Regions from separate parts of the Paenibacillus sp. FSL R5-0470 genome, predicted to be linked through region 2. Evidence: riboswitches for the same ligand, from Rfam matches in the RefSeq annotation. Region 2 holds a riboswitch; the other holds the start of a gene.
The links. Region 2 has a riboswitch for S-adenosylmethionine ahead of MKY99_RS25475 (methionine ABC transporter ATP-binding protein). Riboswitches for the same ligand answer to the same signal wherever they lie in the genome.
Positions count from the first base shown of each region.

Region 1: another riboswitch for S-adenosylmethionine. It lies ahead of metA (homoserine O-succinyltransferase); the one in region 2 lies ahead of MKY99_RS25475 (methionine ABC transporter ATP-binding protein).

Region 1 is NZ_CP150238.1:1,881,829-1,889,176, reverse strand. It holds gene mqnC (cyclic dehypoxanthinyl futalosine synthase) at 1-111, opposite strand, end outside; gene MKY99_RS08175 (aminotransferase class I/II-fold pyridoxal phosphate-dependent enzyme) at 380-1,552, opposite strand; gene metA (homoserine O-succinyltransferase) at 1,589-2,509, opposite strand; SAM riboswitch class I at 2,623-2,753, opposite strand; gene corA (magnesium/cobalt transporter CorA) at 3,152-4,087, shown strand; gene MKY99_RS08160 (HRDC domain-containing protein) at 4,170-5,186, opposite strand; gene MKY99_RS08155 (ROK family protein) at 5,398-6,279, opposite strand; gene MKY99_RS08150 (5'-3' exonuclease H3TH domain-containing protein) at 6,544-7,348, opposite strand, start outside.
Region 2 is NZ_CP150238.1:5,760,102-5,767,449, forward strand. It holds gene mqnE (aminofutalosine synthase MqnE) at 1-1,020, shown strand, start outside; gene MKY99_RS25450 (FAD-dependent oxidoreductase) at 1,070-2,131, shown strand; gene MKY99_RS25455 (YuzB family protein) at 2,200-2,454, opposite strand; gene MKY99_RS25460 (NifU family protein) at 2,536-2,784, shown strand; gene MKY99_RS25465 (MetQ/NlpA family ABC transporter substrate-binding protein) at 2,940-3,797, opposite strand; gene MKY99_RS25470 (methionine ABC transporter permease) at 3,856-4,515, opposite strand; gene MKY99_RS25475 (methionine ABC transporter ATP-binding protein) at 4,515-5,531, opposite strand; SAM riboswitch class I at 5,632-5,771, opposite strand; gene MKY99_RS25480 (Cthe_2314 family HEPN domain-containing protein) at 5,872-6,606, opposite strand; gene MKY99_RS25485 (heme A synthase) at 6,716-7,348, opposite strand, start outside.

The sequences.
Region 1 (7,348 bases), 3.0 Mb from region 2:
AGCTGCACCCATTTTCTCAATTTCGTTGCTCTCGAACAGCCGGATGGTATCTTCCAATTGGAGACGTTCACCCCGTAGGGCTTTGTCCAAAATAAGATCTATCGCACTCATCGTTCGCATCCTCCTTCTAAACCCTTAGGGGTATGGTAGAATCACAAAATTACAGGAAGAAAAAATGTTGTCTCTTTTTTCAAGGTGACAACCCTTTCTCATACAATTGAACAGTTCATTTCCTCATCGTATCACAATCTGAACAGCTTGAAAAATGCTTTTACATTCTTCGCAAATTCCTATCCAGAAGAAAAGCAGCATCGCACTAAGCGATACTGCTAGTTATACTCTATTTCTCCACTAACACTCGATTGAACATTTCTTCCTGTTACTTGGACTCAATTTCTGCCCTAGCGGCCTCTAGTGCTTGGCCAAGATCAGCAATCAAATCCTCTGCATGTTCAATACCGACGGAGAAGCGCAGCAAACGATCATCTACACCCACAGCATTTCGAATCTCCACAGGAATATCAGCATGTGTTTGTACAGCCGGATAAGTCATAAGTGACTCTACGCCGCCCAAGCTTTCTGCGAATGCAATAAGACGAATATGACGAAGAAGCGGCTCTACGTATCTGGCATCTTTTAATTTGAAAGAAAAAATACCGGTATTGCCTGAAGATTGACGATTCTGGATTTCATGTCCTGGATGATCAGGCAATCCTGGATGGAACACTTCCGCAATCGCTGGATGCTCTAATAAGTAGTGAGCGATCGCTAGTGCATTGCTTTCGTGACGCTCCATACGCAGCGCCAATGTCTTCAAGCCTCTCATCAACTGATAACTGTCTGTTGGTCCGAGCACGGCGCCAATAGAGTTATGTAGAATAGCTAATTCAGCTGATAATTCTACACCCTTGGATACAATCAGGCCTGCCAGTACATCATTATGACCACCCAAATACTTAGTAGCGCTATGAACTACAATATCCGCACCTAATTCTATAGGCCGTTGGAAGAATGGAGTCAGCAGCGTATTATCTACAATGCTAAGTAACCCATGGTGACGTGCCCAAGTGCATACGGCTTCAATATCCGTGATCATCATAAGTGGGTTCGTTGGCGTTTCAATAAATACAGCTTTCGTATTTGGACGACGCGAAGCTTCCAGTGCATCCAAATCATTCGTGTCTACATAAGAAGCAGTGATTCCAAACTTGGACATAATCCGTTCCAACAAACGATAGGTACCGCCGTAAAGATCCAGCGAAACGATCAGATGGTCGCCTTGAGCGAACAAGGTAAGCACCGTTTGTATCGCTGCCATCCCAGAGCTACAAGCAAATCCTGCATCTCCAGATTCCAGTTCCGCAGCTGCATTCTCAAGCACTGAACGGGTCGGACTTTTGGTGCGGCTATAATCAAACCCTGTGCTTTGACCGAGTTTTGGATGACGAAATGCCGTTGCATTATAAATTGGAAAATTAATTGCTCCTGTGGCAGGATCTTCTTGAGAACCTATTTGAGCCAGTCTACTTTCAATCCTAAGTTTGTCATCCATGATTAATGCCTCCTAATTTATATTGTAGCGCTATTATCAATAAACAATCGGGTCGATATCATAAGGCGTTTCTTGATATACATAGTAATTGAGCCAGTTAGAGAATAATAAATTGGCATGCGCACGCCACACTGCTGGAGGTGTACGTTCTGGATCATCTTTAGGGAAGTAATGTTTCGGCAAAGCCATCTCCATCCCTCTAGACACATCACGGTCATATTCCCATTTCAAGGATAGAGGATCATATTCGGAATGTCCGGTCACAAATATTTGTTTACCGTCGTTTGTAGCCACTAGATACATACCAGCTTCTTCGGATTCAGCCAGAATCTGCAGATCTGGGTTATTCTCAATATCTTCACGGGAGACATCGGTATGACGAGAGTGTGGTACATGGAATACCTCGTCAAAGCCGCGCAACAGTTTAATGTTATTTTGATTAATCGTATGAGAGAAGACGCCAAAACATTTCTCAGGCAATGCCACTTTACGAACACCAAAATGATGATATAAGCCTGCCTGTGCCGCCCAACAAATATGCATGGTTGAAGTCACATTGTCCTTGCTCCATTCAAAAATCTCTTTCAGTTCTTCCCAATACGATACTTCCTCGAACTCCATTTGTTCTACAGGAGCACCTGTAACGATTAAACCATCCAAACGGCGGTGGCTGATCTCGTCAAAGGTTTTGTAAAAGCTCTTCAAATGTTCAGCAGAAGTATTCTTGGAAATATGGGAACGCGGATGCAATAAAGTAACATCAACTTGTAGTGGCGAATTTCCAATTAAACGCAGCAATTGAGTCTCTGTCGTCTCTTTAGTCGGCATGAGGTTCAGAATAGCAATCCGTAGTGGACGGATATCCTGATGGAAAGCCTGACTTTCGTCCATCACAAAAATATTTTCTCCGGATAGTACTTCTTTCGCCGGTAAACTGTCGGGAATTTTAATTGGCATTGTCTTTCCACTCCTTAGCTGAATTTAGTTATTTTGCCGCACTGCGGCTTGCTGAACATAAAAAGACCTTCCTCGGAAATCGAGAAAGGTCATATCTACAGTCATATGTGCCTCTCTCATCTGCCAGAATGTTCCTGAAGACGATTAGACGTCTGCAGAAATTCCGCAAGAATTAGCACCGTGCGTTTACACGCCGGTTGCCGGGTTTCATAGGGCTAGTCCCTCCACCTGCTCTTGATAAGATTTAGCTGTATTCAATTAAATTACTTTAAAATTCACTTTAAATCATGAACCTCCTTTTCGTCAAGTCCATACAATGCTGAAGAAGCCTCAAAATCACAATAAATTTGCTTGAAAGAGGCATACTCCGTTGTTATACTAGACAAGTATTTCATACCTGAACGAAAAGAAGAGGTGAGAAGAAGGATGGAAGGCGACCCGAGCTCGCAAATATGTGTACAGAATGAGCAACCACACAGGATAATCATCAGCTTGCCGGCGGCGGGAGCAGTTCTTCTTCATGCCCTCGAAACGTCATTTGGCCCTATGTATTGATTGTACCGCCGGCCAAGCTGATTTTTTTCTCTGTGCTTAATTTAGCAGTCCCTAGTGAAGACCTGGGGATAGGAGGAGTGAAATCAGATGAAAATCCGGCTGGTAAATGCAGGGGTTTTTACACCTATTGATGAAATTGATGAAACACTAACACCCCCAACGGAAGGGTTCTATTGGATTGACGCCGATGTTGAGGATTTGGAGCTGCTTCAGCCCTTGTTCAACCTACATGATCTTGCTGTTGAGGATTGCCTTAGCGAAGAGGATCAGCGTCCAAAGATCGAAATATACGAAAGTCACTACTTTATAGTTGTAAATAGCATCCGCTTTGACGATGAAGAAATTTTTCTACGGGCGCTCAATGTATTCCTTGGAAGACATTACATCATCACTGTCACGAAACAAAAGATCAATGAACTACGAATCCTGAAGCCTATGCTCTGGGAGCAAGAAGTAAGTGAACCGGATATGTTCCTTTACTTGCTAATTGACCTTGTCGTTGATAACTATTTCTCCGTCGGCGACCGAATTGAAGCTCGGATTGAGAAGCTGGAAGAAGATATCCTCATGCATACCAAGAAGTCACATCTCAGTGAAATTATCGGTCTGCGAAGTGAAATTCTATGGTTGAAGAAAATGCTGGGGCCACAAAAAGAAGTGATCAATACCCTAAATAAAAAAGACCTCCGTCTGATCGATGATCAGCTGCAGAAATATTTTAGCGACATTTATGAAAATGCGGTTAAAATATCTGAAACCTTTGAGACGTATCGCGATCTCATGGGCAACTTACGAGAGGCATACCAATCCAGTATCGCCAACCGCGCGAATGAAATTATGAGAGTATTTACTGCGATTACAACAATATTCATGCCCCTGACCGTAATTACCGGAATCTACGGTATGAACTTTGATCATATGCCCGAGCTTCATACGAAATATGGCTATTATGGCGTTATAGGCGTTATGTTGACTTTAGGCTGTGGGATGCTCTATGTTTTCCGCAAGAAGGAATGGCTATGAAACGAACCGGACGAATAAGCAAGACGAAGGCCCTGTAACCGTAAGGTATAAGGAAGCCTTCGTCTTTTTGGTATGCGCAAATTTAAAAGCTGGTCGCCATGCCCACTTTATGCGTCTGCTCTCGACGGAAACGGATGCGTATCAATCGCAGACGCTCATAATAAATATCCAATCCTTCAGCAGCGGAAAAATCGTCACCATACACCTTATGTAACACCGGTTTTAGGAAAAGATCCCCGAGCTCCACATAGGCATTCCATATCGCATCCTGCTCATTCTGCGGCATATTGCCAAGCTCTACATGGATCAGCTTCTCGACGGAATAACCTTCTCTTTCTAGCTCCTCTACCGCTTCAATCAGTTCACGCCGGTTCACTCCACTATTCACCTTAAGCTGTTCCAAGCCCAACCCATTCTCGATCCCCTGTAGCAAAATCCTCCGCAAGCGCAGTCGTTCTAGCTGCTTCTTATATTTGACTTCTTTCTGTTTATAAAGCCAAGAGACGAAAGACTCCTCTTCAATTACTTCATGCACCCAATTTAGAGGGAAGGAATGCTCCCTTGCCACCGCAGTAGTTATAGCCAGCCAATCAGCCCCAAACTGCGCTATCTTGCCTTCTCCAACACCCGGAATTTGCATCAGTTCCTCTGGCGTATGCGGTAGAAATGTACTTAACAAGCGCAACAGACGATTACTGGCGAGAATATAGGGCGCCTTCCGTTCACTCGAAGCCTTACCACGGCGCCAAGCACATAACTCTTCATAAATGGCTTCATTCCCATAATGTTCGCTGTAATATTGAAGCTTCAGCTGCTCCTGATTACGCCCAGTAAGACTATCCTCCTCGTGGAATATCCCATCGATTAAGGGTCGATAGCCATCTCCCATCTTCACTGCTAGCTCATGCCTGTATACACAGAGCATCTCATTCCATGAACCACCTTCATACCACAAATTCTCAATGTAATTCTCCCCACCTGAAAAATCACGCCAGCCCAAACTCCAGATCCCCTCTTCCTCTCCAATCCACAGCTGGGCGTACACCTCTTGATCCACTCCAGATATTCTGGATAAACGGTTCATAAACACAATTTGCATATTCATCCCTACCTTTCTCAACATTACAGCAAGCACAATAACCTTCCGGGAAGAGCCTCCTTCGGAGCGAACAAATCCTTTCTCAATCCGACCCCGAACGCAAAAAAGCACCTCTCTCACGATAAACGCGAAAGAGGTGCTCCCTCATTAAATGCTATACTGTTAGATCCTAGAATACCATATATTACCGAACAGTCAATGTCTTTTTATACTAGCTTCTAGCTAGAGCTAATGTAGCCAATCCAATCGCTCCAGCAAGCCCTGCATTGTCTCCAAGACCTGGTGAGACAACATAATTATCGATGTCAATATTAAGCGATGGATGCTGAACATATCCGCTCAATAACTCTTGCAGCTTAGTTCGAATTAACGGGAACAGGTGGCTTTGCTTCATAACACCACCGCCCATTACGATTTTTTGAGGAGACAGAATCAGCACATAGTTCATGAGTGCATGTGCAAGATAGTGGGCTTCCATTTCCCAAGCCGGATGGTCCACTGATAGCTCTCCTGCCGGTTGTCCCCAGCGTTTGCCGATCCCCGGACCTGCGGCTAATCCTTCAAGACAATCGCCATGATAAGGACAGTAACCCTCAAACGTATCCTCTGGATGTCTACGAACTAGAATATGTCCCATCTCAGGATGTGACAATCCATGGACCATCTGGCCGCCAACAACCGCTCCTGCTCCAATGCCTGTCCCAACCGTAATATAAAGACAGCTGTCCAGACCTTTAGCCGCTCCCCATTTACTTTCCGCAAGCGCTGCACCATTCACATCCGTGTCAAAGCCGATCGGAACGTTAAATTGCTCAGCCATTGTGCCTACCAGATTATATTGTCCCCAGTGAGGTTTTGGTGTCGTTGTTATGTAACCATAAGTAGGGCTGTCCAGTACGGGATCAATCGGTCCAAAAGATCCGATTCCGAATGCTTCTACATTCTTCTCTTTAAAATAGTCTATTACTAGTCCCATCGTTTCTTCCGGTGTTGTTGTCGGAAAGCTAACTCGGTCAACAATGGTACCATCCTCATAACCAATCCCACATACAAACTTTGTTCCGCCTGCTTCAATCGCTCCCAATAGCTTCACAGCAATTCTCTCCCTTTCTCTAGTTAGAAGTTGAAACGCTACCCATACACAAATGAATAATATCATAAAAAAAGCAATCACCAGCCCTAATTATACGTCGAATGAAGCGCTATCACAACAAGTATAAACGCCTTTTGCGTCCTTATAAGGACGCAAAAGGCGTTTAAGAGAGAAAGATAAGGATAATGTATAGTGTGAAACTTATACGTTCTTATAGTTTAACAAAACACCCTCCATGCATCTTTGCATGAAGGGTGTCTGATCTTAACCCAAATCGCCTAACTCAATCTGTACAATTCCTCGTTCGTCCTGCACCTCAGCAATCAAATGCATCAAGCTGCCGAACTCTAGCTCCTGAAATTTGCGCGCAGCTGTTTCCCGCTGTAGTTGCCACAAGGCTTCCGTCAGCTCGCAGACCACTGGTACATCGCAACGGATTTCCGCTAGCTCTCGCGATAAATGCAGCATATCCAGATCTGCTTCGATTTTGGTACGAACACCTTTAGGGAGCAGATGCAGATTCTCAATTACACCTTCAACTGTTCCGTATTCGGTCAGCAGTTTCAGCGCAGTTTTCTCACCAATCCCTTTTACGCCGGGATAATTATCACTGGTATCGCCCATAAAGCCTTTCAGGTCAATCACCTGTCTAGGCGTTAGACCCTTTTCCTCCAGCAATTCTGCAAGGTCATACACTTTATAGTTAGAGCGTCCCTTTTTCATAATGACGACCTTAACATTCTCATCAATGAGCTGAAGCATATCATGGTCACCCGTCAAAATATATACCTCAGAGTTTTCACTGTAACAAGAAGCCAGCGTACCAATGCAATCATCCGCTTCATAGCCTGCAAGTCCTATATTCGGCACCCCAAGCTCAGCTACTACATCTTTTACTAGATCGAACTGTGGAATCAGCTCTAACGGGGCTTCAATCCGATTCGATTTGTATCCATCGTATTTCTCGGTGCGGAACGTTCCTTTGCCCATATCCCAGCAGCATACGACGTGAGAAGGCTCAAATGTGCTTACCGCATCGAAAAAATACTGCAAAAAACCATACACCGCA
Region 2 (7,348 bases):
GATGGCGTTTATTTATATCAGAGTAACGACCTACTTACGATTGGCCAATTAGCAAATGAAGTCAATCTTGCAAAGAACAACAACAGGGTATATTTTATCGAAAACATGAGTCTATATTTCACCAATGTTTGCGAATCTCACTGTGCATTCTGCAATTTCCGCAAAGATGATGGAGAAGAGGGTGCTTATACCCTTTCCGGTCAGGAAATGGTGCAATATGTCGAACAGCATATTCATCCAGGTGTGCGCGAATTCCATATCGTAGGCGGTCATAATGACAAGGTTCCTTTCCAGTATTACGTGGATTCTTTAAAAGCCTTGAATGAACGTTTCCCTGAGGTAACCTTAAAAGCATACACTGCAGCCGAAATCGATTTTTTCACCCGAATTAGCGGATTGAGTATTCGTGAGGTACTCGAGCAGCTGCGTGCTGCAGGACTTAAGACACTTACTGGTGGCGGCGCAGAAATATTATCCGATCAATACCGTAAAAAAATGCGTGTAGATAAGGCTAATGTGGAAGAATATCTGGAAGTTCACCGAACAGCACATCAGCTTGGCATGAAGACACATACAACTATGCTTTACGGTTCGATTGAATCTCATGAAGATCGTATCCGGCACATGATGCAGATCCGCGATCTACAGGATGAAACCAATGGCTTTATGGTATTCATTCCATTATCTATGCAGCCTAAGAACAAGAATGCAGGGATTATGCGCCGCAACTCCGCTTATGAGGATCTGAAGACGATTGCGATCAGCAGATTGATGCTGGATAATTTCGATCACATCAAAGCGTACTTTATTAATATCGGTCCTCAGCTTACTCAAGTTGCACTGAACTTCGGTGCTTCTGACGTCCATGGTACTATTCTTAAAGAACGCATTAGCCATGCGGCTGGTGCCTTAACACCTGAAGGCCTCACTCGCGATGAATTGATCTGGTTAGTAAAAGGTGCTGGACGAATTCCAGTAGAACGCGACACGTTCTACAATGCGATAAAGGTATACGAATAAACGACTACCTAGATCCGTTATCCTATATTGGAAAGGAAGTTCGGTCAGCATGAGAAAACTACTCGTTCTGGGCGGCGGCTATGGCGGCTTGGCCCTAATTCAAGAATTGCTCAATAATCACCTTCCACAGGATATTGAAATTATCTTAATTGACCGAATGCCTTATCAAGGAATCAAAACGGAATATTATGCGCTTGCCGCAGGTACAGTAACTGACTATCACTTGCGGATCCAGTTTCCGGTTCATCCCCGTCTCACTATCCGTTACGGTGAGGTGAGTTCCATTGATTTGGAGAGTAGAATCGTTACAATGGAGCCTGACGAGACTGTGTCTTATGACATACTTGCCATTGCACTAGGTTGTACCGACAATTACCATAACATCCCTGGAGCTGATCAATATACTTGCAGTATCCAGACCTTTGCAGGGACACGCGAAACTTACCAACGTTTAAACGATGTGAAGCCTTATGGAACTATAAACATTGTAGGCGGAGGACTAAGTGGAGTGGAATTGGCGGCAGAGCTTCGGGAGAGCCGACCAGATCTTAATATTGCTATTCTGGATCGCGGTGAACGTGTCTTATCTGCCTTCCCTGCGAAGCTGTCACAGTACGTGGAGGAATGGTTTCACCACCATCAAGTCCAGACACTTGGACGTGTCTCCGTATCCCATGTAGAGAAAGATGCGCTTTTTAACGGTACAGAGGAAATTCTTTCAGATGTTACGGTATGGACCGCGGGGATCCAACCGGTGAAGGTTGTTCAGGAATTAACAGTCCCGAAGGATCGCGGAGGACGAATCATTCTGGATGAATATTATCGTGTACCTGATTATCCAGAAGTGTATGTAATTGGCGACTGTGCCAGCCTGCCATTCGCTCCAAGCGCACAAGCCGCAGGAGCGCAGGGTGAGCAGGTTGCTCAGGTTATTCAAGCCATGTGGCGCGGCGAGACCCCTAAGCTTCATCCTATTCGTCTAAAGGGTACCTTAGGCTCACTAGGCAAGAAAGCTGGATTTGGTCTGATGGGCCAACGCTCCGTCAAAGGACGGGTTCCCCGTATCCTTAAGAGCGGGGTGCTCTGGATGTCAAAACGCACTTTAGGATAAACCCAAGGGCTGCTCTTTTCCGTATTTATAACGGAAAAGAGCAGCCCTTTATTTTCCACAAAAAGCATTTAGTCAAGGTCCATGTTGAACCAAGCCTCTAGCTCTTTGATTTTAGCATCAATTTTCTCTTCTAGCTCGACAACCGTATCTGCAGCAACGATGTCACCTTCAACCATGGCAAAGGGAGTTAAATAACATTCCCCACAATTGTTCAGGCATCCGTATTCGATCACATCGTAATCTGGATTTTCCTCCAGCTTATGCATTAGCTTGTCTGTTCCGTGACCCATGTTACTGGCACAAAATTCAATAATTGGTCTCATGATGATCTCCCTATTCCGCCTAACCATTTTATTTTTTAACTTTTTGTACTATAATGAACTTATGAAAGGAGTGATTGAGAAATGAGTGAGAATGCACAAAGCACCGAAATGTATGATGAAGTATTGGAAGTGCTGGATAAGCTTCGTCCGTTCCTGCAACGCGATGGCGGCGACGTTGAACTGGTCGATGTAGAAGACGGCATCGTTAAGTTGAAACTTATGGGTGCCTGCGGCAGCTGCCCAAGCTCCACGATCACCTTGAAAGCCGGGATTGAACGCGCCCTTCTTGAAGAAGTAGAAGGCGTACAAGAAGTTATGCAAGTATTCTAATCCCATTCAATATCATTCCCGATCCTCCTCTTCAGGAGATCGGGATTTTCTTATTATAGAGGATTTACACTTCCCCTACAACATACAGCATAAAACCCGCTTGCCGTTAGGCAGCGGGTTTTATGCTGTATTAGAGATTAAGTTAGCTTTCTGTCTTAAAATGCTGGAATGATCGAGCCTTTGTACTGCTCTTCAATAAAAGCTTTAGCTTCTGGAGAATTCAGTGCAGCGGCAAGCTTTTTGATTGCATCAGAATCTTTATTGTCAGGACGAGCTACCAGGATGTTAGCGTAAGGGGAATCCGTACCCTCAATGAACAAAGCATCTTTAGTAGGAACTAGGTTAGCTTCCAAAGCATAGTTAGTGTTAATCAAGGCAAGATCTACTTCATCCAATTGACGACCTAACATTGCTGCATCTAGCTCGATGATTTTAAGGTTTTTCTTATTTTCAGTGATATCTGCTTGGGTAGATGTGATGTTGGTATCATCTTTCAAAGAAATCAGTCCATTTTTGGCAAGCAGGATCAGTGCACGACCACCGTTTGTAGCATCATTCGGGATGGCAACTTTCGCACCATCAGCCAGCTCGTCGATGGATTTGATTTTTTTGGAATAAGCACCAAAAGGTTCAACGTGAACGGCTGTAACAGAAACTAGATCCGAACCGTTCTTTTGATTCTGGTCATCCAGGTAAGGTTGATGTTGGAAGAAGTTAGCATCCAGATTCTTCTCTGAAAGCTGAACGTTTGGTTGAACATAGTCAGTGAATTCTTTGATTTCTAATTTAATTCCTTGCGCTTCAAGCAATGGAGCAATAGCTTTTAGGATCTCAGCGTGTGGAACAGGTGAAGCACCAACCACCAATTTTACAGGTTCTGCAGATGACTCAGTTGCAGCACCATCTTTTGGTGCATTAGTAGCAGCCGAGTTAGAAGCATTATTGTTATTGCCGCAAGCAGCCAGCACCACAACCAGTGTCAGACTAAAAAAAGTAAGTAGTAATTTTTTCATTTTAAATCCCCCTCTTATCCTTGGTATTTGTATGAATAAGGCTATATATGGACGTACCTTATTTCCGTGTGAAATGTCGTACTAGTCGATCACCGGCCATTTGTAGCAGTTGCACCAGTATGACCATTAAGACTACAGAGATAATCATAACTTCCTTCTCATATCGGTAATATCCGTAACGAATCGCTAGATCCCCTAGCCCGCCGCCGCCTACCATCCCGGACATTGCCGTATAGGAGACCAGTGTAACCAGTGTGATCGTAACCCCAGCGAGCAGACCTGGACGAGCCTCTGGCAAAAGAACACGCATAACGATCTGATTCGTGGATGCTCCCATCCCTTGCGCCGCTTCGATTACTCCACGATCCACTTCTCTTAATGCCGTTTCCACCAAGCGAGCAAAGAATGGAGCTGCACCAATCACGAGCGGTGGAATCGTACCAAGTACTCCAATGGAGGTTCCAACGATGGTTTTGCTAAAAGGAATTAAAGCCACCATCAAAATGATAAACGGTACGGAACGCAAGATGTTTACAAAGAATGATAAGACCGAGTAAATTACTCTGATTACTATACTATTCGATCTTCCCCATAAATACAATAGAATTCCGAGTGGTAAACCAAGAATAATTGTGAACAATCCAGAGAATATTAACATTTGCAAGGTAGCAACTGTAGCATCCATCATTTCTTGCCAGTTTAAGTCTGCGAAATTCATTACGAAATCACCTCCACTTCAAGGCCTTGAGCGGTTAGTTCGGCTATCGTCACAGCGATCGCTTCAGCTGGACCTTCGAACCGAACAATCATTTGTCCATAAGGTACGTCTTTTATCGTTGAGATGGTACCATGCAGAATGGCGAAGCTAACACCTGTCTCACGTACTACATTGGAAAGTGCAGAGCCGTAGGTCTTCTCTCCGAAAAAAGTAATTTTGACGGCCTGAGAGTTGTCCCCAGCAGCAGCGTCAAGCGCCGTACGAAGGGGTCCCTCATTCTGTGATTCACTGCGAATGAAATCGCGAGTGACCTCATGCTGCGGCTTCAGGAATACCTCCGTGACTTTACCTTGCTCAACGATACCACCACCATGAATGACCGCAACACGGTCGCAAATGCTCTGAATCACGTGCATTTCGTGAGTGATCAGCACAATAGTCAGATGGAACCGTTTATTAATATCGAGCAATAGCTTAAGAATAGAGTCTGTCGTTTGTGGATCAAGCGCAGAGGTTGCCTCGTCACACAGCAGCACATCAGGGTCGCTGGCAAGTGCCCGAGCGATGCCGACTCGTTGCTTTTGTCCTCCTGATAATTGAGACGGATACTTATCCTGGTGTTCTTCAAGCCCAACTAGAGCAAGCAGTTCTTTCACTTTTGCATCAATATCTGCTCTCGAGGTACCTGTGAGTCGTAGAGGAAAAGCAATATTATCATATACAGTCGCAGAAGATAGCAGATTGAAATGTTGAAAAATCATTCCTATCTTGCGCCGCTGTTCCTGCAGCTGACCTTGAGTAAGCTTGGTTAGTTCAATGCCATCTACCCATACTTCCCCTTCTGTCGGACGCTCCAACAGATTAATGCAACGGATCAATGTACTTTTCCCCGCTCCAGAATGGCCAATAACTCCGAATATTTCACCTTTTTCGATAGACAAATTCAATCCGGAAAGTGCTGTAGCCGCATGGCTGCCTTTTCCATATACCTTTGTTATTCCTTTTAGATTAATCAACGCTCGTCGCCCCCTTTATAATTCACTTATTCCATACAAAAAAACCTCCGACGATCGATGCAGATCGCAAGAGGCTCTGTGTGTTTATTTAGACAATGCCTTCTCATCTGCCAACGACCACAAACCTTGCGTCATTGTAGGAATTAGCACCATGACATTTGTACAAAACGCTAATCGCGCTGTATACAAATCGGTTGCCGGGCTTCATCGGGCCTATCCCTCCGCCACTCTCGATAAGATATAGAGTATGAAATTTTATGTTTGAATTCGTACAGACTTTAATGCAAGCATAAGTATAGTAAGTTTCTTGTTTTTTGTCAAAAGGAAATATCTTGAACGCTTAGGATTGTACACGCTTTGCCTTGCTGATTTCCTTACGCAGCTGTTCATTGCTGTAGCTGAATGCCGCGATTAATGTTTTACAGTTCATTTCAAGGGACTGCTTTAAATCCTCAAGATGGCTATCTAAATCCTCAAGCTGAATTTTGTCATGCAAGCCTTGATGTCGCTGCCATAAATCATCCTGCATTTCGGAATTCATATAATGAATTTCAGCATTTCTGCGCTTGCGTAGATTCTCCAGTGGATCACGATAAGAGTTCTTGATCTGTTCCAATTGATCTGCTAGCGCAGGATGCACATTCAATAACTGAAGTTGACGCAGTACTGTAAAATAAGAAAAGTGCGTTTTTAATTTGGAGGTTTTGAGGTCATAAAAATGATTCAGTACCGTTCCAAGCTTGTCCAGAAGAGAGAACACACGAATAAATCCATCTTTATAAAAATAAACATACCGCGCATAATCGCCTTGTTCCACTGGTGACATATCGTCCATATAACCAGCGATTACCGATTTCCGGTAAAAAGCAGCTGCGAACCAGCTTTGCTCCAATTCATCCAATGAGGAGATCAGTCCACGTGTCCAAATCTCCAGCTTGCGGTATTCATGGTCATTATCCTCATGAGCGTTCATTTCCTTGCGCAGTAAGGCTGCAAATGTGGCCATGTTCTCCATCGCGTCAGCCAATACACCGCTGTTCTTTCGAGGCGGCTCTCCAAGTATAACCCGCAGCATATCCCAGTCCTCCTAAAGTTTTGTCCAGCACCACGATATACCGATTTCCACTTTATTATTCCGCAGGTAAAGCGACTCTATCCACGGTGGGAACTTTCTACCAAGGTTGTTACAACGGTGTCATTGGATTCGTTGGATTTTTTTCAACAACGACATTTCTCGCACGATTCAGCTGCCAGACTCTTACACTCATATAACATAAGACACCAAACAAACTAGCGATCAACAAAATATGAGCCAAAGCGGCAAATATGTACAATCTTTCATTATCAAGTGTGTAAACAACAGCAGCACCACTAAATACCTGCATCAAGCACAGCAGAACAGCCGCTACGCCAAGAGCTCTTAGCTCTGGGTAATCCTTATGTTTCCAAAAAGCTAAATGTCCAAGCACCGCAGTAAGAATGAATAAGATCAAAGCCGCAATCCGGTGCGTAAAAACAATACCTACTCCCCCGGAAAGCTCGGGAACCCATTCACCGTTACAGAGCGGCCAGCCAGAACATCCACCGCGCGAATCCGTATGACTAACAAAGGCTCCAATATAAACAACAACATAGGAATAAAAGGCCGTAAAGCAGGTTAAATTGCGGAAAGCCTTACTGACGGGTTGCTTCTGAAGCTCCATCTTAGGATCGTACTCACCTGCTTCATGTCGCCTTTTAGTTCCTAGAGCCAGCATTAGAGAACTTGAAAAAGCGATCAAAGAAAAGCCCATATGTAGTGCCATTACAGCAGCAGA